Regions from separate parts of the Actinomadura kijaniata genome, predicted to be linked through region 2. Evidence: riboswitches for the same ligand, from Rfam matches in the RefSeq annotation. Region 2 holds a riboswitch; each other region holds the start of a gene.

Evidence for each region. A riboswitch is a leader RNA that binds a small molecule or an ion and turns the genes downstream of it on or off. The one in region 2 is predicted to bind thiamine pyrophosphate.
Region 1: another riboswitch for thiamine pyrophosphate. It lies ahead of HNR61_RS09695 (purine-cytosine permease family protein); the one in region 2 lies ahead of thiC (phosphomethylpyrimidine synthase ThiC).
Region 3: another riboswitch for thiamine pyrophosphate. It lies ahead of thiO (glycine oxidase ThiO); the one in region 2 lies ahead of thiC (phosphomethylpyrimidine synthase ThiC).

The regions. Positions count from the first base shown of each region.
Region 1 covers NZ_JACJIA010000002.1:523,541-533,185, forward strand. Annotated here, with positions in the region: gene tuf (elongation factor Tu) at 1-498, opposite strand, end outside; gene HNR61_RS09680 (arginine deiminase) at 818-2,038, shown strand; gene HNR61_RS09685 (ATP-binding protein) at 2,165-2,764, opposite strand; gene HNR61_RS09690 (sensor histidine kinase) at 3,165-5,198, opposite strand; gene HNR61_RS09695 (purine-cytosine permease family protein) at 5,314-6,651, opposite strand; TPP riboswitch at 6,646-6,757, opposite strand; gene HNR61_RS09700 (rhodanese-like domain-containing protein) at 7,113-7,454, opposite strand; gene HNR61_RS09705 (SSI family serine proteinase inhibitor) at 7,543-7,962, shown strand; gene HNR61_RS09710 (heavy-metal-associated domain-containing protein) at 8,536-8,745, shown strand; gene HNR61_RS09715 (DUF8832 domain-containing protein) at 8,747-9,645, shown strand, end outside.
Region 2 covers NZ_JACJIA010000005.1:447,670-457,314, reverse strand. Annotated here, with positions in the region: gene HNR61_RS49305 (HEAT repeat domain-containing protein) at 1-3,496, opposite strand, end outside; gene HNR61_RS21905 (alpha/beta fold hydrolase) at 3,519-4,274, shown strand; TPP riboswitch at 4,425-4,538, shown strand; gene thiC (phosphomethylpyrimidine synthase ThiC) at 4,534-6,234, shown strand; gene HNR61_RS21895 (TetR/AcrR family transcriptional regulator) at 6,312-6,977, shown strand; gene HNR61_RS21890 (VOC family protein) at 7,017-7,247, opposite strand; gene HNR61_RS21885 (DUF4132 domain-containing protein) at 7,409-9,645, opposite strand, start outside.
Region 3 covers NZ_JACJIA010000007.1:53,003-62,647, forward strand. Annotated here, with positions in the region: gene HNR61_RS25425 (deoxyribonuclease IV) at 1-710, opposite strand, end outside; gene pknB (Stk1 family PASTA domain-containing Ser/Thr kinase) at 812-2,806, opposite strand; gene HNR61_RS25435 (DUF2690 domain-containing protein) at 2,917-3,516, opposite strand; gene HNR61_RS49390 (DMT family transporter) at 3,628-4,581, opposite strand; gene HNR61_RS25445 (thiazole synthase) at 4,713-5,498, opposite strand; gene thiS (sulfur carrier protein ThiS) at 5,502-5,702, opposite strand; gene thiO (glycine oxidase ThiO) at 5,707-6,828, opposite strand; TPP riboswitch at 6,818-6,932, opposite strand; gene HNR61_RS25460 (NAD(P)/FAD-dependent oxidoreductase) at 7,010-8,215, shown strand; gene HNR61_RS25465 (Rv2175c family DNA-binding protein) at 8,253-8,636, shown strand; gene thiE (thiamine phosphate synthase) at 8,735-9,406, shown strand; gene HNR61_RS25475 (hypothetical protein) at 9,504-9,645, shown strand, end outside.

The DNA of each region.
Region 1 (9,645 bases), on a different contig from region 2:
GTCGCCGGGGAACCCGTACTCGGCGAGCAGGTCGCGGACCTCCAGCTCGACCAGGTCGAGCAGCTCGGGGTCGTCGACCGCGTCGGCCTTGTTGAGCGCCACCACGACGTGCCGGACGCCGACCTGGCGGGCCAGCACGACGTGCTCGCGGGTCTGCGGCATGGCGCCGTCGGTCGCCGCGACCACCAGCACGGCGCCGTCGATCTGCGCCGCCCCGGTGATCATGTTCTTGACGTAGTCGGCGTGGCCGGGCATGTCCACGTGCGCGTAGTGCCTGGTGGCGGTCTCGTAGTGGACGTGCGCGATGTTGATGGTGATGCCGCGCTCGCGCTCCTCGGGGGCCCGGTCGATGCGCTCGAACGGCACGGCGGACGCCATCCCGCGCTCGGCGAGCACCTTGGTGATCGCGGCGGTGAGGGTGGTCTTGCCGTGGTCGACGTGGCCCATCGTGCCGATGTTGAGGTGTGGCTTGCCCCGCTCGTAGAGCTGCTTGGCCATGGTGATCTCGTCCTCACTGGATTCCGAGGGAAAGGGCGAGAACCGCCGCGCGCGGGCGTGGGCCCGTGTCACGGTCCTGCGGATTCCACCCCCCTCCGCTGGTTCTCCGGAAGGGGACGGAGAGGGGTCAGCGTCGCGCGCCGTCGAGGGCGTCCGCTGCCGCGTCCAGGAAGGAGGCAGCCGACACCGCGCTCAGCAGAGTGACCTCTGCGAGCAGGCGGGTGTCGGCTGCGAAGAACATGGGACGAGCGTACGGAGCGCCCACCCCGCCCGTCGAACGATTTATCGCCCCGAAAGGCGGCGATCTACACTCGGTGTAATGGAGAGCACTCGGCAGGGGACGAAGGCGCACGGGCATCGGGTCACCAGCGAGGTCGGGCGGCTGCGAACGGTGCTGCTGCACCGGCCGGGCGCGGAGCTCAAGCGGCTCACCCCGCGCAACAACGACAAGCTCCTGTTCGACGGCATCCCGTGGGTGGGCCGCGCGCAGGAGGAGCACGACGCGTTCGCGCAGGCGCTGCGGGACCGCGACGTCGAGGTGCTGTACGTGACCGAGCTCCTCCAGCAGGTGCTGGAGTACGAGGGGGCGCGGGCGCGGGCCATCGCCGACACGATCGACGACAACCGCTGGGGCGACCAGCTGCGGCGGGTGGTGCGCGGCTACCTGGAGGACCTGGACCCCGAGGACCTGGCGCAGGTGCTGGTGGCGGGGCTGGCGCACGAGGAGCTGAAGACCGCGCACGGTCTGGTGTACCGGTTGATGGACCGGCTGGACTTCATCATCGACCCGCTGCCGAACCTGCTGTTCATGCGCGACAACAGCGCCTGGATCGGGGACCGGGTCGCGGTGACGAGCCTGGCGATGCCCGCGCGCCGCCGCGAGTCGACGCTGACCGGGCTGATCTACGCCTGGCACCCCCGGTTCGCGGGCGTCGAGCCGGTGTACGACCCGTCGCTGGAGCACGTGGAGGGCGGCGACGTCCTGCTGCTGTGCCCCGGCGTGATCGCGGTCGGCACCGGGGAGCGGACCACCCCGGCGGGCGTGGAGCGGCTGGCCCGCCAGGTGTTCGACGCGGGCCTGGCGCACACGGTGCTGGCCGTTCCGATCATGCAGGAGCGCGCGACGATGCACCTGGACACCGTCTGCACGATGGTGGACGTCGACACGGTCGTGATGTACCCGCCGATCGCGCACTCGCTGACCGCCCACACCGTCACCGCGGCCAACGGCGACCTGCGGGTGGAGGGGCCGCGCCCGTTCCTGGAGGCCGCCGCCGAGGCGATGGGGCTGGACCGGCTCAAGGTGATCGACACCGGGCTGGACCCGGTGACCGCCGAGCGCGAGCAGTGGGACGACGGCAACAACACCCTGGCCGTCGGGCCGCGCCTCGCCGTCGCCTACGAGCGCAACATCGAGACGAACGCGCATCTGGAGGCGGCCGGGATCGAGGTCATCCGGATCGGCGGCAGCGAGCTGGGCAGCGGACGCGGCGGGCCGCGCTGCATGTCCTGCCCGATCCTGCGCGACGAGCCCCGATGAGACGACGTGACCCCGGGGGCCGGGCGGCCTCCGGGGTCACGGACGTTGGATGGCTCGGGCGGTGTCGACGGGGGCACGACAGCGCCCGAGCTTGAAGAGGACCATACAAGGTGCGGGCATGGTCCGCTAGCCGGGGTATGCCCGAGTTTGCGGTATCCCATGCCGGGGACCGTGGCGCAGATCCTCGTCGGGGTGGCCCGCCTCGTCCGGAAGCTCCACGAGGCCGGGGATCGCGGCGTGGACCGAGCCCGCGGGGACGGCCCCGTTGCGGCCCGCTCCCGTCCGGACGGTCCGCGGCGCGCGCAGCACGGCCCAGACGGTGGTGACGCCGCCCTCCTCGTGCCGGACCCCCCAGTTCTCCGACAGCGCCTCGACGATGCCGAGACCGCGTCCCCCCAGGGAGGACAGCGTTCCCGGGCCCCGGCGCGGCTGGGTGGTCGCGCCGCCGTCGCTGACGGAGAGCTCCAGTTCGTCCCCCTGACGGCTCCAGGCGAGCCGGACCTGCCCCCCGGGCAGCGGGCGCGCGTGCCGCAGGGCGTTGCTGAGCAGCTCGCTGACGATGACGTTGACGTCGTCGACGACCGACTCGCTCACGCCCACGGCCGCCAGTTCCGAACCGAGGCGCCGCCGAGCGGCCGCGACACTGGTCGGCGCGTGTGGCAGCAGTACGACGCTCGACGCCCTCACCTCCCCGTGGATCCGCTGGATCCGTCTTCCCGGATGCACCCCGCCGCCCGTATTCCGGTAAGACCGAAATGCCCAGTACGGCTTGGACTGAAACCGGACGGCATGTCCACGCCACCGGCCCCTCGACGCGACCGCTCTGTCGCCCACCGTGCGACCACCTCTCCCGTCACGGCGATCACCCCCCGCACGGCGCCAGGCCGGGACCCCCTCGCGAACGAAAGTCAACAAAGGATCTATCCAGCCACGGACTGATTACTCCTCACGCGCACGTTTCGTCCGTCACACCCTCGGGACACCACTCTTTTCCACGGAGACACGAGTGGTCTTCCCCCATGATCACGGCGAGGGGCCGATTCCGGTGACCGCATCCGGCCGCCCGATCCGGCCGCCGCCTTATGGCACCGCCCCAAACCCCGGAACGCCGCAGGTCAAAACCGGGTCACGCCGGGTCGGCCCGCTTCAGCACCAGGCGCATGCAGGTGCCCGGCCCCGGCTCCGGGCTTTCGGCGGCGTCGCCGGGCGGTCGCCAGCCGAGCGGCCCGGCGCCGATCCGCTGGTGCTCCGGAACGCCCGAGTACGGCCGCCCGCCCATGACCGGGGCCTGCGGCCGTTCGCCGGGGACCCGCCGGGGGGCCGGCGGCGCGGACCGGCGCGCGGCCGGATGCGCGGAGATCGTCCCGCCCTGCGCCTCGGTCAGCCGCCGGACGATGTACAGGCCGAGGCCGATGCCGCCGAACCGCCGCCGGTCCCCGGCCTCGCCCTGCACGAACCGCTCGAAGATCCGCTCATGGTCGCCGGGCGCGATCCCGATCCCCTCGTCCTCGACGGTGACGAGCAGGTCGTCGCCCTCCGCCCAGGCCCGCACCCGGACCGTCCCGCCGTCCGGGGAGTACTTGAAGGCGTTCTCCAGCAGCTGCCCCAGCACGATGTCGGTGGCCATCGCGTCGCCGCGCGCCTCCGGCAGGTCCGGCGCGACGTCCAGCTCGACCCGGTGCAGCGGCGACAGCGACTCGAAGCCCGCCACGACGCCCGCCAGCACCCGCGCCAGGTCGAACGCCTCGATCGTCACCGGCAGCTCGTCGGCGCCGGCCCGCGACCCCAGCAGCAGGTGCTCGACCAGGCGACCCAGGGAGCGGGCGCGCTCGGCGATGGTGGCGACGGCGGAGCGGCGCGCGTCGTCGGCGAGCTCGTCCCAGCGGTTGACCAGGGTGGCGGCGAACCCCTGCACGACCGTGATCGGGGTGCGCAGCTCGTGGCTGGTGGTGGCCAGGAACAGGTCCTTGGCCTCCTCCAGGGCCTTGGCCTCCGACACGTCGCGGAAGTCGACCACCAGCTCGCCGGTCTCGGGGATCTCGGCGGTCAGCACGTTCAGCCAGCGGCCGGACGGCAGCGGGAACGTCGACTCCCGGCCCGGCTCGGGGGTCGGGAACGGCGGCTCGCGCCCGATCGCCTCCGCCGACGGGATCCCGGTGAGGGTGTGCGCGGCGGGGTTCCACTGGCGGACGGTCCCGTCGGGGCCGAGCACCGCGATGCCGTCGGCGGAGGCGTCGATGACGGCGCGTTCGTGGGCGCGCTGCCGGACGACCTCGGCGTAGGCGACGGCGTTGCCGACCGCGACCCCGGCGTGCCCGGCGAGCAGTTCCAGCAGCTCCAGCTCGGTGTGGCCGACCTTGCGCCCGCAGAACAGGGCGTACAGGGCGCCGTAGGGCTCGTTCTGCACGTAGCTCAGGCTCAGCGCGATGGTGTGCAGCCCCGGCAGCTCCGACCAGATCAGGTCGCCGAGCCGCTGCTCGCCGCTGGCCAGCTTGACGCTGCGGCCCGAGCGCAGCAGCTCCCCGACCAGGCTGTCGCGCAGGTCGGCGGTGCTGCCGCGCAGGTGGGCGGGCAGGCCGTGCATGCTGACCAGCCGCAGCCGCCGGCCGTCCTCGATCCGCACGAAGCCGCCCGCGTCCGCGCCGGTCAGCTCGATCAGCGCGGTGGTGATGCGGTCCAGCACCTCGGCCAGGTCCAGCTCGGTGCCGAGGTCGGCGACGACGTGGTTGAGGCGGCGGACCAGGCGGGCGCGCTCGGCCATGTGGTGCGCGGCGACCTCGTCCTCCTCGACCGGGTGGTACACCCCGACCCAGCCGAGCTGCTCGCCGGTGGCGTCCCGCAGCAGGCTGGTGTCGATCCGCACGTCGATCAGCCGCCCGTCGCGGTGGAACCGGCGGGTGGCGATGGAGATCTGGCCGCCGCCGTCGCCCCGCGTGAGCAGGCGCTCCTGCACGGCGTTGTGCTCGGCCTTCAGCTCGTCGGGGACGATCGGCGGGACGCGGCCCAGCATCTCCCCGGCGGTCCAGCCGAACATCCGCTCGGCCGCCGGGTTCCACACCGTGACGCGGTAGCGGTTGTCGACGGCCACGATCGCGTCGGCCGCGCTGTCGAGGACGGCGCGGGCGATCGAGTCGTGGGCGAGGTCGTGCACGACTGCCATCGTGCCACCGGATGGTGGGGCGGCGCCGGGCAACGGCCACCGAAAGGTTCTTGCGACCTTCCGGTCACCTCCGGAGGAACGCCACTTCACGGGTGACGGCCGCCGCCGGGCCCGGTCAGGACGACCGGCGCGCCAGCCGGCCGGCCAGCAGCGCCGCGAGCCCGGCCACCAGGAACGACAGCAGCGACGCGCTCATCCACGACTGCGGGGTGAACCCGACCGTGCCCTGGAGGTCCTTCCAGAACGCGGCCCACCAGCCCACCGCGCCGGGGTAGATCATCTGGTAGGTGACGAACCCGGCCAGCCAGGCGACGATCATGCTCCAGCGGGACGGCGCGTCGCGGTCGGTGTTCCAGCCGCGCCGCCCGCCGCCGAGGAAGAAGTCGGCGGCCAGCACTCCCAGCATGGGAACGAACACCGAACCGATCAGTGACAGGAAACTGGCGTAGTCGCCGATGTCCAGCAGCAGCGCCAGCCCGGTGATCAGCACGCCGAGGGTGACGGTCAGCACCCGCCGGTCGGCCCTGGGCACGAGGTTCTGGATGGAGACGGCGGTGGAGTAGACGTTGGCGAACGACTGGTCGGCCTCCCGCAGCACGAACACCGCGAAGAACACCACGCCCAGTGCCACGTGCAGGAACGGGTCGAACACCTTGCCCGAGTCGCCCGCGACCAGCGCCAGCGCCAGCAGCCCCAGGATGTAGGCGAAGATCTGCGTGACGGAGTAGCCGATCGCCGCCGCGCCGAACGCGCCCCGGGCGCTGCGCGCGTGCCGCGTGTAGTCGGCCGCGACCGGCACCCACGAGATCGAGACGGCCAGCGCCGCGTCCGCGCCGATCCAGAACCCGCCCCACGAGCCTTGCGTCAGGTCGGGCAGCGGCTCCCGGAGCAGCTGCACGTAGAAGTAGACCAGCGCGACGAGCACGGCGGCGGTGACGTACCGCCGCAGCAGCCGCACCGACCCCAGCGGCCAGATCGTCAGCGCGGTGGTGAGCACCCCGGCCGCGATCACGTACACCTCGCGGGGCAGCCCGTCGTACAGGGCCCGCGCCGCGTCGGCGATGACGATCAGCTCGAACGTCCCCCAGCCGATGAGCTGGGCGATGTTGAGCACGGTCGGGACGTAGGACAGCCGCGCGCCGAACAGCCCGCGCAGCAGCACCATCGCGGGCTTGCCGGTGATCGCGCCGGGCGCGGCGGCCAGGCCGAGCATGAGCCCGCCGACGGCCGTTCCGACGATCATCGCGACGATCCCGGCGACGATCGACATCGTCGGCCGGCCGTTCTCGTCCGGGGCGAGCAGCGTGTACGCCCCGGAGAAGGCGAACAGGCTCACCCCGAGGTTGGCCCAGAACGCCCCCTGGTCCCAGAACCCGAGCACCCTGGGCGCGGGTTCGTCGAGGGTGAGGGGGGCCTCGGCGGGCTGAGGGCGTTCTTCGACGGCGGACGTCACGGGGTCACACTCCCTACGCCGGCATTACCCGGACAGGTTCAGGCGGTCGGTGACGCCTCCGGTCACCCTCTCAGCCCGGCTGACCCGAGCTCCCGCGTTGTTTCGGTCGGTCGGAAATCGTACCCTCACCGCCGAGCCACCCGATACCCCTGGTGAACCCGCCTATGCTCCGGAAATGAGGGCACGAGCACTGATCTTGGCGGTGGGCGCGGGAGTGCTGCCGCTCACCGGCTGCGGCGACGGCGACCCCGCCCGCGCAGGGGCGCGGCCCCGGTCCGGTGGCCTGTACCGGCCGCACGAACGACGGGCAGGCCGTGGCGCCCAGCGGCCGGATCGACTCGATTTCCCCGGACGACCGGGCCGACTTCGTGCGCGGGGACTTCACGGTCACGGTCGGCGGACGGCAGGTCCTGAAGGGGAACCGCCTCGGCCCCGGCTGCCGACCGGCCGGGATCCGCCGGTCAGGCGACGTACGGCGGGCCGTCCTGGGTGGGGCCCGCCTCCATGGGGCGGCCGTTCTCGGCCCAGCGCTTCATGCCGCCGTCCACGTTCCGGGCGACCCAGCCCGCCTGGTTGAGCGCGACCGTGACCTGCGCCGACCGCATCCCGGACCGGCAGATCACGAAGATCTCGCGGTCGCGCGGGATCTCGGCGGCGCGGTCGCTCAGCTCCCCCATCGGGATGTGCACGGCCTCGGGCGCGTGGCCCGCCTCCCACTCGTCGTCCTCACGGACGTCCAGCAGGTACGCGTCCTGCGGAACCTCGGCCGCGTCCACCGCCGGTACGTCGTCCCCGAAAAACATCACACCTCCATGGAACCGTGTGGAGCGCCCCTGCGTCGAATTCCGCATGCGGTATCGGACGCTCCTTTTCGCCACGTCCAGTCTGGCCATGATCCTGCCACTGGCGGGATGCGGCTCCCAGCAGGCCACGAACAACCGACCCGCTGACAAGCCCCCCGCCACCTCGGTCGTCCCCACGCCACCGGCGGGGGACTCCCTCACCGTCGAGGTCAAGGCGTCGCCCGAGGCGCCCGCGAAGACCTGGAAGCTGACCTGCGATCCGCCGGGCGGCGACCATCCGAAGGCCAGGGAGGCGTGCGCGGCGCTCGCCAAGGCCAAGGACCCCTTCGCGCCTCCGCCCAAGGACCGGATCTGCACGAAGATCTACGGCGGCCCTGAGGTCGCCACGGTCAGGGGCACCTGGCAGGGCAGGCCGGTCGACGCCAAGTTCACCCGCACCGACGGTTGCGAGTTGCACCGTTGGAGCAGCGTGGGTCCGCTGTTCGGCGACGTCCCCAAGGTCCGCTGAGCCCGCGTTCCGACCGGCCCGCCGTCCCCGACCCCACAGGTCCGCCGACGCGGACGAGCCCTCCCCGTTCCGGCTCGACCGCGGGAAAAAGGCCCCGGCCGCCCGGCCGGGGCCGTTCCCTTGTCCGGGGACGTGCGAGACCATCGATCGAGTCGATCTTCCGTCAAGGCTTCGCGACGAAGAAACCCACAGGCTTGTGGAAAGCTGTGGACAGTCCTGTGGACAACTTCGCGACCCTCGGGAACTTCGCGACATTCACCCTGGCTATCCGGTCACCAGAGGACAAAAACCCTAGGGATTACCGTCTCCGGCTCCACGCATCCTGTGGATAACTTCCGTGTAACAAGGCGCCCAAAGTCCTCCCATCCACGGCCGTCCCCGCTAGACGGCGTTTCCGGTCACTCGCCGCGAGCGGGAACGGGCGGCCCGGCCCGGGGCCGGGAGACGCCCGCGCGTCCGGTGTGTCCCAGGTCACGGGGAACCCATACCCCCTAGGGGTTGCAATCCCGGCCCTGATGAGTACTATCGAGGTCATGAGATACCCCCTAGGGGTACTTGAGAGGGAGGTTCGGGATGAGCGTTGACACCACCTACACCGTCGCCGGAATGACCTGCGGCCACTGCGTCGGCTCCGTCAGGCAGGAGGTCGGCCAGATCGCCGGGGTGACCGCCGTGGACGTGGACCTGGCGACCGGCAAGGTGACCGTGACCAGCGACGGCCCGCTCGACGACGCCCGGGTGCGGGACGCCGTCGAGGAGGCCGGCTACGAGGTGAAGGTGTGACATGAACGTCGCGACCAAGCTGGGGGCGTTCGCCCTGGGCCTGGCCGCCGTCTTCGGAGGCGCCGTCGGGGTCGGGCAGATCACCGGCCCCGTCGGCGCGACCGCCGAGACCGGCGGACACGGCCACCAGGCGGGTGGCGCCCGGAACGCAACGCAGAGCGGCGGGCACGGCGACGGCCACGGCGGCGGCGACGCGCCGGCGACCTCCCCCGTCCCGGGCGGACTCCAGGTGTCCGAGGACGGCTACACGCTCGTCCCGGCCACCACGACGGTCGAGCCGGGCGAGCGGACCGACTTCCGGTTCACGGTGAACGGCCCGGACGGCAAGCCCGTCACCGCCTACGAGGCCCTGCACGGCAAGAAGCTGCACCTGATCGTCGCGCGGCGGGACCTGTCGGGGTTCCAGCACCTGCACCCGACCCTGCTCGAAGGGCAGGCCGGGGGCGGGGTCTGGTCGATCCCGCTGACCCTGCCCGACGCCGGGACCTACCGCTTCTTCACCGACGTCAAGCCGCAGGGCGCCAAGCGGCAGCTCACGCTGGGAACCGACGTCGTCGCGCCCGGCGAGCAGAAGCCGAAGCCGCTGCCCGAACCCGGGCGCACCGCCCGCGTCGACGGCTACGAGGTCACGTTGAACGGCGACCTCGTCCCCGGGCGCAGCAGCAAACTGACCCTGTCGGTGCGCAAGGACGGCCGGCCCGTCACCGACCTGGAGCCGTACCTTGAGGCGTACGGTCACCTGGTCGCGCTGCGCGGCGGCGACCTGGCCTACCTCCACGTCCACCCGGACGGGGAACCGGGCGACGGCAGGACCAGGCCGGGGCCGGACATCACGTTCCACGCCGAGGTCCCGAGCACCGGAACATACCGCCTCTACCTGGACTTCCAGCATGAGGGCAA
Region 2 (9,645 bases):
CGACGGCGCCGGGGGCGCGCAGCGGACCCTCCACGAGGGTGACCTGGTCGACGCGGTCGCCGTGGCCCGCGTCGCGCAGTTCGCGCAGCGTCCGCCGCAGGGCGGGGGTGCCGAGCAGCGGGACGCCGGTCAGGACGCCGAGCAGGGACGGGTGCGCGGCGAGCCGGTCGGCCAGCAGGTCGGGGGTGGTGCGGCGCAGCGCCCCGGCGACGGCGGCGCGGAGGTCGCGGTCGTCGTCCTCCCACCAGTCGAGCAGCAGGGGGACGAGCCGCGCCGCGTCCAGGGGGTCGAGGTGGGCGGCGGCGCGGGCGGCGCGCGTGCGGAACGCCGTGCCGCCCTCCCGCAGTTCCCTCTCGTCCAGCTCCGTCAGGGGGCGGGCGAGGTCCGCGGTGAGGGACGGTTCGATCCGGCCGCGCAGGAACGCGCGCAGCAGCGTCAGCCGGATCTCCGGCTCCGGCCAGCCGGCCAGGACGCGGGCGGCGGTCGCGCGGCGGCCCGGGTCGGGGTCCTCCAGCATGGCCAGCAGGCGTTCGCGTTGCGCGGCCGAGCGGGGCTGGTCCAGGTCCCGGGGGTCGGGTTCGCGGTGGTCCGGCGCGCTACGGGCCTCCTCGGCGATCGTCCAGGGCGGCGCGTCGATCGGCTGCAGCCCGGTCATCCAGTCCAGCAGGGCGGCGCGGACGTCGGCGCCCGCCTCCGGGAACACGCGGACCAGCGCGTCCAGCCGGTCCCGCGAGCCGGCGGGGTGGTCGGCGACCCGGAACCGCCGCAGGCGGGCCGGCGAGGTGACGGCCTCGCGGAGCGCGGCGCGCCAGCGCTCGCCGGTGTCCGGTCGTTCCCCTGAGCCGGGGGCGGGGCCGACGGCGGATGACCTGCCGGCCTCCCGGAGGTCGTGCGGGTCCCCCGGCGGGGCGATCCCGAACGCCTCGCGCAGCACCTCCTCCAGGGTCGGCAACGGCGCGGCGGCCAGCGCCCGGTCCAGGTCGGCACGCGTGAGGAAGGCCCCGGCGCGGCGCAGCAGGACCAGCAGGCCCCGGCCGTCCACGGCGCCCGGGGGCAGCGCGCGGACGCGTTCGGCGATCTCGGCCCTCCGGGCCTCGGGGAGCCGGGGAAGCGCCTCCTCCAGCGCGGCCACCAGGCGGTCGCGGTCCTCCCCGGCGACCTCGGTCAGGCCCGCCACCAGCGTCGGCGCCGAGCGCGCGAAGCTCCGCACCTCGCCGTCCGACCAGGGGGCGGGGCACAGGCGCAGCGCGAACCGCAGGGCCGGGCCGCGCAGGTGACGCCCGTCGGCGGCCAGGTCCAGCCAGCGTTCCAGCATCGGCCGCAGGTCCTTCAGCGCCTTCGGGTCGAGGTCGTCGCGGAGCGCCAGCCGACGTCCGGGCCCGGCGTCCCAGCCGAGCGTGGTCAGCGCCTCGACGTCGGGGTCCGGGGGCGGGGGCTGCTTCTCCGGCTCGGGAAGGGCCTGGAGCAGCAGCGTGCGGGTGCGGTGGTCCCCGGCCCGCTCCGCCGCCGCGATGACGGTGGCCCGCCATGCCCCGCCGAGGACGCTCCGCAGCGCCTCGACGATCGACTCCCGCAGGCCGGGGTTGTCGTGCGCGCCGAGCCAGTACAGCAGTTTCGGCACCGCCGCCGGGGCCCCGGCCCGGTGGAGGGCGGTGGCGGCGGTCTTCTTGACGTTCATGTTGGGGTGGTCGAGGCACGCCGCGACCGCCTCGGCCGCCCAGGCGGCCCGCGCGCCGCCCAGCGCCGACACCGCCTGCCGCACGGTCTGGACGTCGGGGGCGGCGGTGAGCGGGATCAGGCTCGCCGACAGCGCGTCCGCGCCGCCGGTCCGCGCCAGCAGGTCGATCGCGTGCTTGCGGACGTGCCGGTCCCGGTGGCGGAGCAGGGGGTGGACGCGGGCGCGGGCACGGGCGCCCGGGACGTCCTGGAGCAGCCGCAGCAGGACGACCTGTTCGGCGGCGCTGACGTCGGGGCGTTCCAGCAGGTCCAGTGCCAGGTCCGCGAGGAGCGCGTGACCGGCGTCGGTCGCGTTCGCGGCGTCCAGCAGGCAGCGGGGGCGGATCGCGCCGCGTTCGTGCAGCCGGGTTCCGAGGCCGCGGATCGCGTCGCGGACCTCCTGCGGCACGTCCGGTTCGTGGGGCTGCGCGCCGATGGTCCACGCGGCGGCCAGGTCGGAGACCACGCGCAGCAGCAGGTCGGCGATGGCGGGGAGGGTGGCGCGGCCCCCGTTGCGCGCCAGCCGGCACAGGGCGTCCTCCGGCCGTTCCGCGGCCAGGCCGGTGCGCAGGACGGCGAGTTCGCGCTCGTCGGGGCCGCCGAGGTCGGCGGCGATCCGGCGGGGCAGGTCGCGGGGGTTGAGGCGGACCAGGATCGACCGGCGCCGTCCGGGGTCCTCGGTGAGATGCCACAGCACCTCCAGCGCCCGGTGGCGGACCGGCCGCAGGTGGGCGAGGACCGGATGCCCGCCGTCCACGCCCAGCCCGGCGCGCAGGACCTCCGCCGTCCGTTCCCCGCCGATGGCCTCCAGCGCGTCGAGCGCCGCCCCGGGCGAACGCGGCAGCGCCTCCAGCACGTCCTCCTCTGCGGGGACGTGCCGCAGGGCGCGCAGGGCGCGCAGGAACGGCTCCGGGTCCCGGGCGGTGCGCAGCGCGCGGGTGACGGCGTCGCCGACGGGAAGGTCACCGGTGCCCTGGGCGGCCAGCGCGGTGAGCAGTTCGAGCCGCCTCGGCCAGTCCCCGTCGCCGTCGGTGAGCGTGCGGAGCAGCTCGGCGCGGCACGTGAACAGCACCGTGGCGACCTCGCCGGCGGGCACGGTGTGGTCGGCGAGGGCCAGCGCGGCGATCCCCGGCACGTCGGCCGGGGCCGGGAAGTGGCCGCGCCGGTGCATCCCGCGCAGGCAGCGCACGGCGGGACCGGCCAGCAGCAGCGGGTCGGCGGCGGCGATGCCCACCAGCGCGGGGACGTCCTCGCGGCGGGCCAGTCCGCCGAGCAGCTCCAGCGCCCGGCGGCGCAGCGCCGGGGCGCGCCCGGGGTCGGCGGCGACCTCGCGGAGCAGGTCGGCGTGCCCGTGCCGCGCCGCCGTCCCGAGCGCGGCCTCGGCGTGGCCCGTTCCCAGGAAGCGGGCCAGCCGGTCGCGTGTCAGCGGCTCCAACGCGGCCCACGGCTCGGCGAGCTCGCGCAGCACGTCCCCGGTCGCGGTGTCGTCGACCTCGGTGAGCCCCACCAGCAGGCCCCGCGCGCGGGCCGGGGTCAGCGCGGCGTCGTGCAGGGCCTCGCGGACGATCCGCAGCGCCTCGCCCCGCAGCACCGGATCGCCCGTGGCCGCCAGCTCCCGGGCCAGCGCCCCGGGATCGGCCGCCTCCGCCGCGCGGACGCCCCGGACCGCGTGGTAGAGCAGCTCCCCCGGGGGCTCGTCCCGGACGCGGCCGGGCCGTGCCGTGATGTCGTCGGTCAGCTCGGCGATCCGGGCCCGGACCGGTGTCTCCTCCGCGCGCATGGCGCGATCATAGGATTCCGGCATGACGGGTCTGCACGTGAATTTCCACGGCGCGGGGCGGCCGCTGGTCGCGTTGCACGGGATCGGCGGCCACGGGGCCCGCTGGCGGCGGCTGGCCGAACGGCACCTGGACGGCTTCCGCGTCCTGGCGCCCGACCTGCGCGGGCACGGGCGTTCCCCCCACGACGCGCCGTGGGACGTGGACACCCACGTCGCCGACCTCCTCGCGGCGCTCCCGGAGGAGCGGTTCGACCTGGTCGGCCACTCCTACGGCGGGATGATCGCCGTGCACCTGGCCCGCGCCGCGCCCGAACGCGTGCGCCGCCTGGTGCTGCTCGACCCGGGCATCGGCCTGGATCCGGCGCACGCGCGCCGGAGCGCGGGCCGGTACCTGCGGGACCTCTCGTTCGCCGACCCCGCCGAGGCCCGCGCCGAGCGCGCCAGGGGCTGGGCCGAGGCCGCGCCGGAGGCGGTGGACGCCGAGGTCGCCGACCACCTGGAGCAGGGCGCCGACGGCCGGTGGCGGTGGCGGTACGAGCGCGCCGCCGTGGTGACGGCGTTCTCGGAGATGGCCCGGCCCGCCGCCACTCCCCCGCGCGAGGTGCCCACCCTCCTGGTGGTCGCCACCCGCGCGGGGGTCGTGCGGCCCGCGTACGTCACCGCCTGCCGCGCGGCCGTCGCGGACTTCGCGGCCGCCGAACTCGACGCCGGCCACATGCTCTACCTGGACCGCCCCGAGGAGACCGCCACCCTGATCCGCGACTGGCTCACCCCCTGAAACCCCGCCGCAACGACCTCCCCTGTCCTGCGGTGCGGCTTGGGGCTGTTCAGGGTGTGGGGCGGTGTGTCGCGGTGGTCGTCGGTGCGTTCGTCCATACCTCACGGGGCCGGGTTGCGGCAATGGGGGTGGAACGCGTTAACGTCGTCGGCGACAGATCGCGGGTGCCCGGCGAACCGGGCTGAGATTGCGGCTGGGACGGCCGCTGACCGCTGGAACCTGACCGGGTAATGCCGGCGTAGGGAGAGATCGAGTCGTCATGACGAACGACACCGTGGTTTCGCACGCCCGTAAGACCTACCTCCAGGGGTCGCGTCCCGACCTGAGGGTCCCGATGCGGGAGGTCCCGCTCACCAACGGCGACACCGTCGTGCTCTACGACACCTCCGGGCCGTACACCGACCCCGACCACGAGGCGGACGTGCGGCGCGGGCTGCCCGCGCTGCGGGCGGCCTGGATCGCCGAGCGCGGCGACACCGCCGAGTACGACGGGCGCCCGGCGCGGCCCGAGGACGACGGGCGCCGTTCCGGTGACCCGCTGCGCGACCGGGCGGGCTTCCCGTCCCGGCGGCCGCGGCGGGCGGCCGGAGGGGCGGTCACGCAACGCGCGTACGCGCGGCGCGGGGAGATCACCCCGGAGATGGAGTTCGTGGCGCTGCGCGAGGGCGTGGAGCCGGAGTTCGTGCGGGCCGAGCTGGCGGCCGGGCGCGCGGTGCTGCCCGCCAACGTCAACCACCCCGAGATCGAACCGATGATCATCGGGAAGAACTTCCTGGTGAAGGTGAACGCCAACATCGGCAACTCCGCCGTGGCGTCCTCCATCGAGGACGAGGTCGAGAAGATGACGTGGGCGACCCGCTGGGGCGCCGACACCATCATGGACCTGTCCACCGGCCGCGACATCCACACCACCCGCGAGTGGATCCTGCGCAACTCCCCCGTCCCGGTCGGCACCGTCCCGCTGTACCAGGCGGTGGAGAAGGTGGGCGGCAACCCCGCCGACCTCACCTACGAGGTCTTCCGGGACACCGTCATCGAGCAGGCCGAGCAGGGCGTGGACTACATGACCGTCCACGCGGGCGTGCTGCTGCGGTACGTGCCGCTGACCGCGCGCCGCAAGACCGGGATCGTGTCGCGCGGCGGGTCGATCATGGCGGCGTGGTGCCTGGCGCACCACGAGGAGAACTTCCTCTACACCCACTTCCGCGAGCTGTGCGAGATCTTCGCGGCCTACGACATCACCTGGTCGCTGGGCGACGGACTGCGGCCCGGCTCCATCCACGACGCCAACGACGAGGCCCAGTTCGCCGAGCTGCGCACCCAGGGCGAGCTGACCCGGATCGCGGCCGAGTTCGACAACCAGGTCATGAACGAGGGCCCCGGGCACGTCCCGATGCACAAGATCAAGGAGAACGTCGAGCTCCAGCAGGAGTGGTGCGCCGAGGCCCCGTTCTACACCCTGGGCCCGCTGACCACCGACATCGCGCCCGGCTACGACCACATCACCTCCGCGATCGGCGCGGCGATGATCGGCTGGTACGGCACCGCGATGCTGTGCTACGTCACGCCCAAGGAGCACCTGGGGCTGCCCGACCGGGACGACGTGAAGGCCGGCGTGATCGCCTACAAGATCGCCGCGCACGCCGCCGACCTGGCCAAGGGGCACCCGGGCGCGCAGGCGTGGGACGACGCGCTGTCGGACGCGCGGTTCGAGTTCCGGTGGGAGGACCAGTTCAACCTGTCGCTGGACCCCGACACCGCGCGCTCGTTCCACGACGAGACGCTCCCGGCCGCCCCGGCCAAGACCGCGCACTTCTGCTCCATGTGCGGGCCGCACTTCTGCTCGATGAAGATCACGCAGGATGTGCGGCGGTTCGCCGAGGAGGGCATGAAGGAGAAGTCCTCCGAGTTCCGCGAGGCCGGCGGGCGCGTCTACCTCCCGGTCGCCCCGGCCGAGTAGGTGAGCAAGCGCTCACTCACTATGCTGGCGGTGTGCGGGTGCGGGGCCCGCACACCGCCTTTTCACGGGGAGGGACGATGGCACGCCGTCCGGCCGGGACGCCGCACCGCTGGGCGTCCAACGAGCGGGAGGCGCGCGAGCTGGAGGCCGCCTGGGCGGGCGTGGTCGAGACGGAGACCGCGCGGCGGCTGATGGTGGCGGGCGTGCTGGCGTTCGCGGCCAAGGGCTACCACGCGACCACGACCCGCGACATCGCCGAGCACGCCGGGCTCAGCCCCGGCGGCCTGTACGTCCACTTCCGGTCCAAGGAGGAGCTCCTCTACCGGATCGCCGTCCTGGGAACGCGGCAGACCCTCGAACGCGTGCGGGAGGCGGTCGCCGAAGCCCCCGACGACCCGGAGGCGCGGCTGGGCGCGGCGATCCTGGCCCTGGTGGAGCGGGGCGCGCGCTACCACACCACCAGCCGGGTCATCGAGGACGAGCTGCGCTCGCTGGACGGCGCGCACCGCGCCGAGGTCGCCGGGCTGCGCAGGGAGATCGAGCACACCGTGCGCGCCATCCTGGAGGACGGGGTCCGGCGGGGCGTGTTCGAGGTGGCGGACGTCCCGGTGACGGCGCTGGCGGCGCTGTCGCTGGTGGTGGACGTGGCGCGGTGGTACCGGGTGTCGGGCCGCCGTTCCCCGGCGGAGGTCGGCGCGCTGTACGCCGAGCTGGTGGGCCGCATGGTCCGGCCGACGTCCTGACCCCGCCCATCGGACCCGCCGGACGGTCGTTCACCGCCGTCAGCCGAGTTCCTCGGCGAGGCCGACGACGATGCCCTCGGGGCCGCGGACGTAGCAGAGCCGGTAGACGTCCTCGTACCGCACGACCTCGCCGACGAGTTCGGCGCCGTGGGCCCGCAGGCGGGCGACGACGTCCTCGATGTCGTCGACGGCGAACATGACGAAGAAGGCGATGACGGCCTCAAGGTCGTCGACGACGATGAGGACATCGTCCATCCGGTGGATCGCCATGCCGGGCCTCCTTGGTGTGGGACGGCCGCGCCAGCCGTTCCCACCTCCGGGACGGAGCCGGTGAGCCGTCCTCGACATCCCCGGCCACGTCCCCTTCGGCCGGCGGCCCGCGCATCCGGCGGTCACGGCCCGGCGGTGGTCATGCGGTGGTCATGCGGTGGTCATGCGGTGGTCAGCCAGACGATGTCGGCGAGGATCTCGGAGGCGGTGATCGCGTCCGGTTCGGAGAACGGCAGGGGGCGGGAGTCGGCCCGCCGGGTGAGCCGGACGCGGACGACGCGCTGCTCGGGCCGGTGGTCGAGGTCACCGACGACGATGCCCGGTGCGATGTCGATGACGACGGTGCGGTCCCCGGGGAGTTCCCGGCGGACACCGACCTGGACGCCCTCGTCCTCGGCGTCGCCGCGCAGCCAGCCGCGCCGTTCCATGCCGAGCAGCCTGCCGACCGGCACGGTGATGTCGTGGAAGCGTTCCAGTTCGGTGCTCGCGCGCTCCCGCCCGGTCAGCGCGTACGTGGGGCGGTCCAGTTGCGGGAAGGGCTGGCTGATCTCGTAGTCGTCGAACACCCCGGCCCAGGACTCCAGGCTGCCGGGCAGGTGGAGCGGGTGGGCGACCCCCACCCGGGTCGGATCGGCCAGGGTCAGTTCGCCGTCCTGGAGGTCGGCGAGCGTCCGGTCCTCGGCGACGCGGAACGTGCGGCCGTCGTCGGTGATCCACACCAGGCGCCGGGCGACGTGCCGCACCAGCGGATGCTCGACGATCAGCCCGCGGAACTCCCCGGCGGTCCACCGGCGCTGGGCGACCATGGCGTGTTCGAAGCGCCGGAGCTGCTGGGCGGCCACGGTCCGGACGTCCTTCTTCAGGGCGGCGAACCGCTTGTGGGCGGCCGGGGCCAGCTCCCGGTCGTCGCGGGCGCCCGGCTTGGGGAGGGTCGCGCGCCTTCCGCCGGTGTCGTCGGTGACGTACGGCCTGAGCTGCTCGTCGAAGCCCACGGTGAAGCCGCGCGGCCCGTAGTCGAGGAACAGCCCGCCGCTCTCGTCCAGCCCGAAGTCGGGAACGAGCCGGTCGCCGAGCTGCTCGGCGCTCAGCCCGAGATCCTCGGCCAGGGAGTCGAGCCGCTCCTGCGCCTGCCTCGCGAGGCCCTTGTACCTGGTTCTGGTGGCGATGCCGTGAAGGTGCATCAGCGCCACCTCGGTGCCGATCGCGAGCAGGGTGTCCAGCCCTCTGACCGCCTTGTGGTGGCCGCCGTCGCCCGGCCATGCCTGGATCACCGGCGCGAGCCTGCGCGCCGTCTCGTCGTCGCCGAACAGCCCCAGGGCGGTCAGCACCCAGTAGTTCCCTTTCGCGTCGAAGTCCTGCTCGCGCAGGCCCGACAACTCGAACAGCCGCCAGGCGAGTCCGGCCAGGGAGGCGGGATCGCAGATCTCCCTGACGACGTCGAGGCCCGCGTACGGCTTGTCCGGCGTGGAGATGGCGAGCATGGTGACGATGTGGTCGACCGCGTCGGCGGGGAGGGCCAGCCCGTTCTCACGAAGGAGCACCTGGGGGAGGAGATACGGATCCCGCCAGACCGGCCGCCGGGGCATCTCGGCCGGAAGGTCCTCCAGGGGGTCGGCGGCGAGCAGCGCCCCGGCCGCCTTCGCGGCCTTGGCACCGTATTCGCCGGCCACCTCAAGGACCATCTCGTCGCCTTCGGCCGCGGCGATGCGCCGGAGGGCGGCTTCGGCCTTGAAACGCTGCGGGCCGACCTTTCCGAGGGCGAGGGGAACGAGGGCACGGGCCGCCGCCCGTTCCTCCGGCTCTCCCGGAACTCCGCCGGTCAGCGGTTGGAGTCCCTTGACGGTCACCCGCTTGAATCCGGCATGCCCACGCGTCCACGGCGGCTCCACCAGCAGTCGTGGCAGGGACTCCACCGGAGCCTCCGGCGCCCATCCGGCCGCCCGCTCGTCGATCGACTCGACGACTTCGCGGACCTTGGCGGGCAGGCGCGGCAGGACGGCGGCGGTGACGTCGGGACGGGCCGCCACATGGTCGCGCAGCAGCCGGAGGGCGTAGGAGGCGATCGGCGCGGGGCCGGACACGGCCGCCTCGCCGAGCAGCCGCAGTGTCCGTTCGGGGAAGTGACGGGCCGTCTCGATCACGGCCCGGTGCGCGCGCGGCCGGTCGAGGCGGTCCACCAGGAGCCGGAACGCCTCGTCGGTCGCCAGCACGCCGAGCGCCCGCAGGAGCTCGTACGGGTCGCGCCCGATCTCGGTCTCCTCGTCGGCGACGGTGGCCAGCGTCGGGGCCAGCGCCGGTCCGACGCCGTCGACGGCCGTGGAGAGCACGCCCGGCCTGCCGTCGAGCCAGTGCCACCCGCGTTGGGTGTCGAGCAGCGTGGCGAGATGGTCGGCCGACC
Region 3 (9,645 bases), on a different contig from region 2:
TTGCCGATGTTCTCGTGCCGGTCCTTGCAGGAGCCGCACACGTCCTTGGAGTCGTTGGCGTGGACCAGCTTGAGGCGGCCGGGGCCGACGGTCGCGACCAGGTCCGCGATGGTCCGCTCGACGCCGTCCGGCGCGGCCAGGTCGTGCCCGGCGGCGAACGCGTGGCAGGTGTCCAGGCACACGCCCAGCTTGGGGTGGCGCTCCAGGCGGTCGAAGTACTCGCCGAGGTCGAGCACCTTCGCGCACAGCATCGCGCCCTGCCCGGCCATCGGCTCCAGCAGCAGGTCCGGGCCGTCCTCGGGGATCTCCTCCAGCAGCGGCAGCACGTGCTCGCGCACCTGCTTCATCGCCGCGTCGTAGCTCTGGCTGACCGCCGAGCCGGTGTGCACGACCACGCCGCGCGCGCCGATCGCGCGGCCCCGGCGCAGCGAGTGCCGCACCGTGGCCAGGGACTTCTCCAGCGTCTCGGCGCTGGGGGTGCCGAAGTTGACCAGGTACGGGGCGTGCACGAACACCGGGATCTCGCCGGACCGCTCCAGCAGCCTGGCGTCCTCCTCGGGCTTTCCTTCGGGCAGGGCCCACCCGCGCGGGTTGGAGGTGAACACCTGGACCGTCTCGGCGCCGATCTCGGCGGCGTACTTCAGGCCCCCCGTCGCCAGGCCCCCGGCCACCGGAACATGGGCCCCGATGGGGCTCTTGAGAGTCGTCATAGGCCGCCCAGCCTAGCCGCGGAGACGCCGGGCCCCGGCCAGGTCGGGCCGCGACCCGGCCGGGGCCCGGCGGCGGAGGCGGGGGAGGCGGCGCGGGAGGATCAGCCCCAGACGGTGACCACCGAGCCCCGGGGCGCGTTGCCCAGGGGGTTCTGGCCGATGACCCGGTCGCCGAGGCGGCGGCTGCCGACCCTCATCCTGAAACCGGAGCTCTCCAGCGCCTGGCGGGCCTCGCCGAAGGTGCGGCCGATCACCGTGGGGATCGGGAGCTGCTCGTCGTCCCCGCCGCCGCGGCGCGGCCCCTCGTCGCACAGGAAGTCGCCGAACAGGCAGTCCTTCTTGTTGACGACCAGGGTGACGCGGTCGTCGCGGGACACGGCGGTGCCCGCGGGCGGGTTCTGGCTCAGCACCGTGTTCGGCGGCCGGGAGCCGTCCTTGCTCTTCTCGACCTTGACGTCCAGGCCCATGCCGCGCAGCTGGTCGGCGGCGTCCTCGCCGTTCTGGCCGACCAGCGACGGCATCGTCATCCCGTTGCTGACCACCAGCCCGACCGGCTCGTCGGGGGACTGCATGTCCCCGGCGCGCGGCGAGGTGGACACGACGTGGTCCTTGGGGACCGACTGGGACGAGGCGCGGCGCACCTGCCCGACGGTGAAGCCCTCGTCCCGCAACGTCCGCGTCGCCTCCGACTGCGACTTGCCGACGACGTCGGGGACCCGTTTGGGCTCGCGGCCCTTGGACTCGTAGAGGGTGACGGCCTGGCCCTGCGTCAGGCGGGTGCCGGGCGCCGGGTCGGTCCTGGCGACCCGGCCCTTGCTGACCCGGTCGCTGTAGACCTTCTGCCGGCCCACCTGGACGGTCAGACCCTTGCCCTGCAACGTGCTGCGCGCGTCGGAGACGGTCATGCCGACGATGGTGTTCGGGACGTGCTCGTACTGGCCCGACACCTGGTACCAGACCGCCCAGCCCAGCACCACGGCCGCGATGGTGCCGATGGCGATCAGCACGTAGCGCCCGGTGAGCGCGCCGATGACGCGGTCGCCGGCGCCGCGCGGCCGGGGCGGCGCGGTGTGCGGTCCCGCGGGCGGGATCCCGCCCGGGGCCATGGTCCGGGTCGCGCCCGGCGGGATCGCGGCGCCGTCGTAGACGGCGGTGCGGCCGTCGCTGACGGGCGCGGGCGCGGGCGTCGGCAGGACGGAGGTGGCGTTGTGCCCGTCGAGCTGGTCCGCGAGGCGCTCGTCGATGCCGGGCGGCAGGCCGTTGGCCACCTCGGCGACGGCCGCCAGGAACGCGTTGGCGTCCTGCGGGCGCTGCGCCGGGTCGTGCGAGGTGGCGCGGGAGACGAGGGCGTCCACCTGCGGCGGCAGGCCGGGAACGGCGGCCGACGGCGGCGGGACGACCTCGTTGACGTGCTTGTAGGCGACGGCGAGCGGGGTGTCGCCGCGGTGCGGCAGCTCGCCGGTCAGCAGCTCGTAGAGCAGGATCCCGGCGGCGTAGACGTCGGAGCGGACGTCGGCCCGGCCCGCCAGGACCTGCTCGGGCGCCAGGTACCCGACCGTTCCGATGATCACGCCGGTGCGGGTCATCTTGCTGGCGGTCTCGGCCCGGGCCAGCCCGAAGTCGGCGACCTTGGCCTGGCCGTCCTCGGCGATCAGCACGTTCTCCGGCTTGACGTCCCGGTGCACCAGGCCCGCGCGGTGCGCCGCGCCGAGGGCGGCCAGCACCGGCTGCATGATCTCCAGCGCCGCGCGCGGGCCGAGCCGTTCGCGCTCGCTCAGCAGGTCCCGCAGGGTGCGTCCCGGCACGTACTCCATCACCAGGAACACGTGCTCGCCGTCGGTGCGCTGGTCGTAGACCGCCACCACGTTGGGGTGGGAGAGCGCCGCGGCCGCCTTGGCCTCGTCGATGAAGCGCCGCACGAAGTCGTCGTCGGCCGCGAGATGGGCGTGCATCACCTTGATGGCGACCGTGCGGTCCAGCCTGATGTCGCGCGCCACGTAGACCGTGGCCATCCCGCCGCGGGCGATCCGGGACTCAATGCGGTAGCGCCCGTCGAGCACCTGCCCGACGAGGGGATCAGCAACCGTCGTGTCCATCGAAGCGAGTTTAAGGGCGTTTCCGGGTGCATCTCATCAGTCCGGAGGATGAGCATGGGCGACTGCCCGGAGTGACCGGTCACGGCGGGTGGTCGCCCGGAGGTCCGCGATCAGCCCTGGCCGCGGGGCGTGCAGTCCCAGGACCCGGCGACCGGGGCCTCGCCGTCGTCGCGGTGGAACAGGTCGTGGACGCACATCTGGAAGCGGTCGCCGCGCCGCGCGGTGCCGATCATCGTGGACCAGCGCTCGCCGCCGCCGCCCTCCCGGCCGCCCACGCGGACGCGGGAGTGGACCTCCCACCCGGCGGTGAACCCCGACAGGTCCTGTCCCCGGGTGGCCGGGACCTCCCGCCAGCGCAGCCACACCAGCATCGCGGCGGCCGCGACGTCCTCGGCGGAGGCCGCGCCGTCCCGGTTCACGATGCGGATCCAGGCGGACCCGCAGCGCCGGGACCGCCACAGCTCGGCGGTGGCGACCCGGTGGCTGGTCTCGGGGTCGCCGGTGTTGCGGTCGATGTCCCGGGTCTCCAGCCGGCGGCCGCTGTCGGCGCAGCGGGTCGTGACGGGGCTCTGGCCCACGCAGCGGTCGCCCCGGCAGGAGCCGCCCCCGGAGGACCCGCCGCCGTCCCCGCCGCAGCCGGTCAGGACCGCGGCGAGGGCCCCGGCGGCCAGGAACGGCGACGCGACCCCGAACGGCGGCGTGTGCTGCATGGCGTCCCCCTGGAGGCGTTCGGGGACCAGTGCACCCCGGCCGCGCCCCCCGGGAACAGTCACCCGGAGGGTGCGGTTGGGTGGCGGCCCCGTCCGCAACCGGTCACACCGTCAGCGCACGGGCGTCTCGGTGGCTCCTTCGGCGACGGCCTCGGGGGCCGGGTCGTCGACCGGGGCGTCGACCGGGGCCGGGCGGCGGGGGCGGCTGCGGGACACCGCGACGCCCGCCAGGCACAGCATGCCGCCGGCCAGGGTCAGCCATCCGGGGACCTCGGCCAGCAGCGCCCACGACATCAGCACCACCAGCGCCGGCGCGGCGTAGGTGGTGGCGCCCATGTTGCCCGCCGAGGTGCGGGCCAGCGCGTACGCCCAGGTCGTGAACGCCAGTGCGGTCGGGAAGACACCGAGGTAGACCATGTTGCCGATCGCGGCGGGCGAGGCGTCGCCGAGCTGGTCGACCAGCTGCCCGGCGAACGGCAGGCACGCCACCGCGCCGATCACGCAGCCCCAGGTGGTGGCCTGCAACGCCGAGGCGTGCCGCAGCGCGGGCTTCTGGCTCACCACGCCCGCCGCGTAGGTGACGGCGGCGACCAGGCACAGCACGACCCCCAGCAGCGAGGCGCGTCCCTCGCCCGACATCGACAGCCCCACGACCGCCGCCCCGGCGAACGACACCGCCATCCCGGCCATCAGCCGCGGCGGGAAGCCCTCCTTCAGCAGCCAGCCGCCCAGCAGCGCGATGAGGATCGGGCCGATGTTGACCACCAGCGCCGCCGTGCCCGCGTCCACCAGCTGCTCGCCCCAGTTGAGGGCGATCATGTAGAGGCCGAACCACAGCACGCCGGAGGCGACGATGCCGGGCCAGGCGGCGCGGGGCGGCAGGCCCTCGCGCCGCACCAGGCAGATCACGCCGAGGGCCAGCGCCCCGGTGAGCATCCGGCCCAGCGCCAGCGCGCCGGCGCCGAACTCAGTCCCGGCACTGCGGATCGCGACGAACGCCGACGCCCACAGCACCACCGTCACCGACGCCGCGGCCACCGCGCGCCGATCTGCTCTCTGTCCCATGCATCGCACCCTAGGTCTGGTTTATTTCGGTGGACACCGAACGGTGCGCACCGGTTGCGCCTAGTTTCGTGCGACCGGAACCTTCAGGTCCAGCGACTAAATCTGGACCCGACCGTTAAGCGGTCCTTCAATCAGGTGGCGATGCCCTCGAACGGCGACGACGCCTGCGCGTACCGCCGCCGGGGGATGCGCCCGGCCAGCCGCGCCAGCCGCCCGCCCTCCACGGCGTGCCGCATCGCGGCGGCCATCCGCGCCGGATGCCGAGCGCGCGTCACGGCGGTGGCCAGCAGCACCGCGTCGCAGCCCAGCTCCATGGCCAGGGCGGCGTCGCTGGCGGTGCCGAGGCCCGCGTCCAGGACCACCGGGACGTTCGCGCGCTCCACGATCAGCTCGATGTTGTGCGGGTTGCGGATGCCGAGGCCCGAGCCGATGGGGGAGCCCAGCGGCATGACGGCGGCGCAGCCGACCTGCTCCAGACGGCGCGCCAGCACCGGGTCGTCATTGGTGTAGGGCAGCACGGTGAAGCCGTCGGCCACCAGCTGCTCGGCGGCGTCGACCAGCTCGATCGGGTCGGGCAGCAGCGTGTGCTCGTCGGCGATCACCTCCAGCTTCACCCAGTCGGTGCCGAGCGCCTCGCGGGCCAGCTTGGCGGTCAGCACCGCCTCGCCCGCGGTGAAGCACCCGGCGGTGTTGGGCAGCACGGCGATGTCGCACTCGCGCAGCACGTCCAGCACCGAGCCGCGCGCCGCCGGGTCCACCCGGCGCATCGCCACGGTCGTCAGCTCCGTGCCGGAGGCGACCAGCGCCTCCTTCAGCACGTGCATGCTCGGCGCGCCACCGGTCCCCATGATCAGCCGGGAGCCGAACTCCCGCCCCGCGATGACCAGCGCGTCGGTCCCGTTCCTGTCGTCGCCCATGCCTCAGCCTCCCTGCACCGCGGTCAGCACTTCCAGCCGATCCGCGTCCCGCAACGTCGTGGCCGCCCAGTCGGCGCGCCGCACGACCTCGTCGTTCACCGCCGCGGCGACCCCGGACCCGGCCGCGGTGACCGTGGCGACCGCGTCGGCCACGGTGGTTCCCTCGGGCAGCTCGCGCGGCTGCCCGTTCACGATGACCTGCACGTTTTCAGACCCTCTGTTCGAAACGGTCGGGGGTGAAGGGGCGGCCCACCTCGGGCACCGCGCCGTCCAGCAGCGCCGCCGCCAGGACGTCGGCGCTGACCGGGGTGAGCAGCACGCCGTTGCGGAAGTGCCCGGTGCCCAGCACCAGGCCCGGCAGCGCGGTCGGCCCCATCACCGGGGCGTTGTCCGGGGAGCCGGGCCGCAGCCCGGCCGACACCTCGACGAACTCCAGCTCGGTGACGCCGGGCACCAGCTCGCGGGCGTCGCGCAGCAGCTCCCACAGGCCCCCGGCGGTGACGCGGGTGTCGAACCCCAGCTCCTCCTGGGTCGCGCCCACCACCAGCTCGCCGTCGCCGCGCGGCACCAGGTAGATCGGGAAGCCCCGGACCAGGCCCCGGGTGGAGCGCCGCAGGAACGGCACCGGCGCGCGCAGCCGGATCACCTGCCCCTTGACCGGCCGCACCGGCGGCACCAGGCCCGGCGGCAGCCCCTCCAGGTCGCCCGACCACGGCCCGGCCGCCAGCAGCGTCCGGTCGGCGCGCAGCACCGTCCCGTCGTCGAGGCGGACGCCCGCGGCGGTGTCGCGTTCCACGACGATCCCGGCCGCGCGCCGCCGCACCAGCGTGACGCCCGACCTCTCGGCCGCCGCCAGCAGCGCGGGCGCCAGCTTCCGGGGGTCGATCGAGCCGTCCTGGGGGACCAGCAGCCCGCCCCGGACGCCCGGCGCGAGCATCGGCTCCTGCCTGCGGCACTCGCGGCCGTTCAGCGCCTCGCTGGGGATGCCCAGCGACTCCTGGAAGCGCCGCAGGTCCTCCAGGGACGCCAGGTCGTCGGCGTCGAAGGCGACCTGGAGCAGGCCGTCGGCGCGGTACCCGGTGTCGTGCCCGGTCAGCTCCTCCAGCTCGGCCACGAACGACGGGTAGCGCTCCCGCGAGGCCAGCCCCAGCCGCAGCAGCGGCTCCTCGCCGTAGGTGAGCTCGCTGACGGGGGTGAGCATCCCCGCCGCGACGTTCGAGGCCCCGCTGGCGGGGGCCGGGTCGACCAGGGTGACGGCCGCGCCCCGGGCGGCGGCCCGCCACGCGGTGGCCAGCCCGACCACCCCGGCGCCGATGATCACAACGTCCATGCGCGCTCCCTTCGCCGGCATGATCCGGATCAGGTCCTGGCGGTCGGCGGCACGCTCAGCCGCCCTCTCAGCCCGGCGATGCCCGGACTCCCGCGCTTTGTCGGTTTCCACCCTACGACCCCCGGCCGTGCTCCGGTGCCGCCCGCCTGCGCCGCACGGCGGCCGAGTAGGGTTCGGCCCCATGGACAGGGTGATCGTCGCAGGCGGCGGGCTGGCCGGGGTGCGCGCCGTGGAGGCCCTGCGGGGCAAGGGTTTCGAGGGCGCGCTGACGCTCGTGTCGGCCGAGCGGCACCGGCCGTACGACCGGCCTCCGCTGTCGAAGGCGGTGCTCGCCGGCGACAGCGACGACACCACCGTGGACACCGACTGGGCCGCGCTGGACGTGGAGCTGCTGCTCGGCGACCGCGCCACCGGCCTCACCCTCGCCGCCGCGGGCGGGGGCGGCGTCCTCGCCACCACGGCCGGCGAGCTGCCGTTCGACGGCCTGGTCATCGCGACCGGCGCCGCCCCGGTCACCCTGCCCGGCGACGGCCGCCAGCACGTGGTCCGCACCATCGACGACTCCCTGGCGCTGCGCGAGCGCCTGGTGGAGGGCGCCCGCGTCGTGATCGTCGGCGCGGGCTGGATCGGCGCGGAGGTCGCCACCACCGCCGCGCGCAAGGGCTGCGCCGTCACGGTCGTGGAGGCCGCCGACACGCCCCTGGCGCACGCGCTCGGCCCCGAGGTCGGCGCGCTGACCGCCCCCTGGTACGCCGAGGCGGGCGTCGGGCTGCGCACCGGCGTCAAGGTCGCCTCGGTCGGGGACGGGCACCTGCTCCTGGCCGACGGCGGCCGGATCGACGCCGACGAGATCGTGGTCGGCGTCGGCGTGCGCCCCGAGGTCGCCTGGCTGGAGGGCTCCGGCCTGGACGTCGAGCGCGGCGTGGTCGTCGACGCCTCCCTGCGCGCCCACGCCGGCGGCGCCGCCCGCCCCGACGTCGTGGCCGTCGGCGACGTGGCCGCCTGGTGGTCGGAGCGCTACCGCCGCCGCCTGCTGGTCGAGCACTGGGACACCGCCCTCAACGCCCCCGAGGTCGCCGCCGCGACCCTCCTCGGCCAGGACGCCGCCTACGACGCCGCCCCCTACTTCTGGTCCGAGCAGTTCGGCCGCATGGTCCAGTACGCGGGCTTCCACGCCGCCTCCGAGCGGATGGTGCGCCGGGGCGACCCGGCGGACCGCGGATGGGCCGTGGCGTGGCTGACCGGCGACCGCCTCGACGCGATCCTGACCGTGGACCGGCCCCGCGACCTCGTCCAGGCCAGGCGCCTGATCGCCGCCGGGACGCCGGTGGACCCCGGCGCGCTGGCCGATCCGGACGTCCCGGTGCGCCAGGCGGCGCGGAGCTGAGGGTTTGACTTTCGGCGGGACGTGGTAGCAAGGGGGCGTGACCCAGACGCACACGACCGTTGAGAACGCGCTCGACCCCCGCACCGACACCCTGGTCGGGGAGTGGCTGACCCTCCCGGAGGCGACCGAGCGCCTCGGCATCAAGATCAACCGCCTGAAGCAGCTCATCAGCGAGCGCAAGCTGCTGGCGGTCCGGCGCGACGGGGTGCTCGTCGTGCCCGCGGCGTTCATCCACGACGGCCAGGTCATCAAGGGCCTGCCGGGAACGCTGACGCTGCTGTCGGACGCGGGCTACGGCGAGGTCGAGACGCTGCGCTGGCTGTTCACCGCCGACGACACGCTGCCCGGCACGCCCGTGCAGGCGCTCAGCGAGAACCGGGGCACCGAGGTGCGCCGCCGCGCCCAGGCCCTGGCCTTCTGAGCCTCCACCCGTTCGACCGCTGAACTGACGGGGCCACGGGCCACGGGGTTCGCCCCGTGGCCCGTGGCCCCACGCCCCGGAAAGGAACACCACCCCCAGTGTCCAGGCACCTGCTCTCCGACCGCGCCGTCTCCCTGCGGGCCCGGCTCAGCCGCGCCCGCCTCTACCTGTGCACGGACGCCCGGGAGCGGCAGGGGGACCTGCCGGAGTTCCTGGACGCCGTGCTGGCGGGCGGCGTCGACATCGTCCAGCTCCGCCAGAAGGGGCTGGAGGCGCGGCGGGAGCTGGAGTACCTGAAGGTGTTCCGGGAGGCGTGCGAGCGGCACGGGGCGCTGCTGGCGGTCAACGACCGCGCCGACGTCGCCTGCGCCGCGCACGCCGACGTGCTGCACCTCGGCCAGGACGACCTGCCGGTGCCGCTGGCCCGCCAGATCGCCGGCGAGGACATCCTGATCGGCCGGTCCACCCACTCCGACGAGCAGGCCTCGGCCGCCGCCGCCGAGCCGGGCGTGGACTACTTCTGCGCCGGCCCGGTGTGGCCGACGCCGACCAAGCCGGGCCGCGAGGCCCCCGGCCCCAAGCTGCTGGAGTACGTGGCCGGGCAGCGGGAGGGCCGCCCGTGGTTCGCGATCGGCGGGATTGACGCGGCCAACCTGGACCAGGTGCTGGCCGCCGGGGCGCGCCGGATCGTGGTGGTGCGGGCGATCACCGAGGCCGCCGACCCGGGCGCGGCCGCCGCCGAGCTGGCGCGCCGCCTGCCGGAGCTGTGACGCGCGCCGCCGGTGTCCGGGTCCCGGTGCTGAGAGGGTCCCGGTGCCGAGGGGGGTCCCGGTCGGGCGCGTTCCGCCATCCCCGACAATGGATCACATGAACGTGCGACCCGACGACGAGCGCCCGGTGGAGCTGGACGACGACCTGCCGGTGCTGCCCGACCAGACATCCGACGACACCGACACCGGCTGGGGCGAGTGGCGCGGTTCCGACGACGGCGACGACGCGCGTTTCCTGG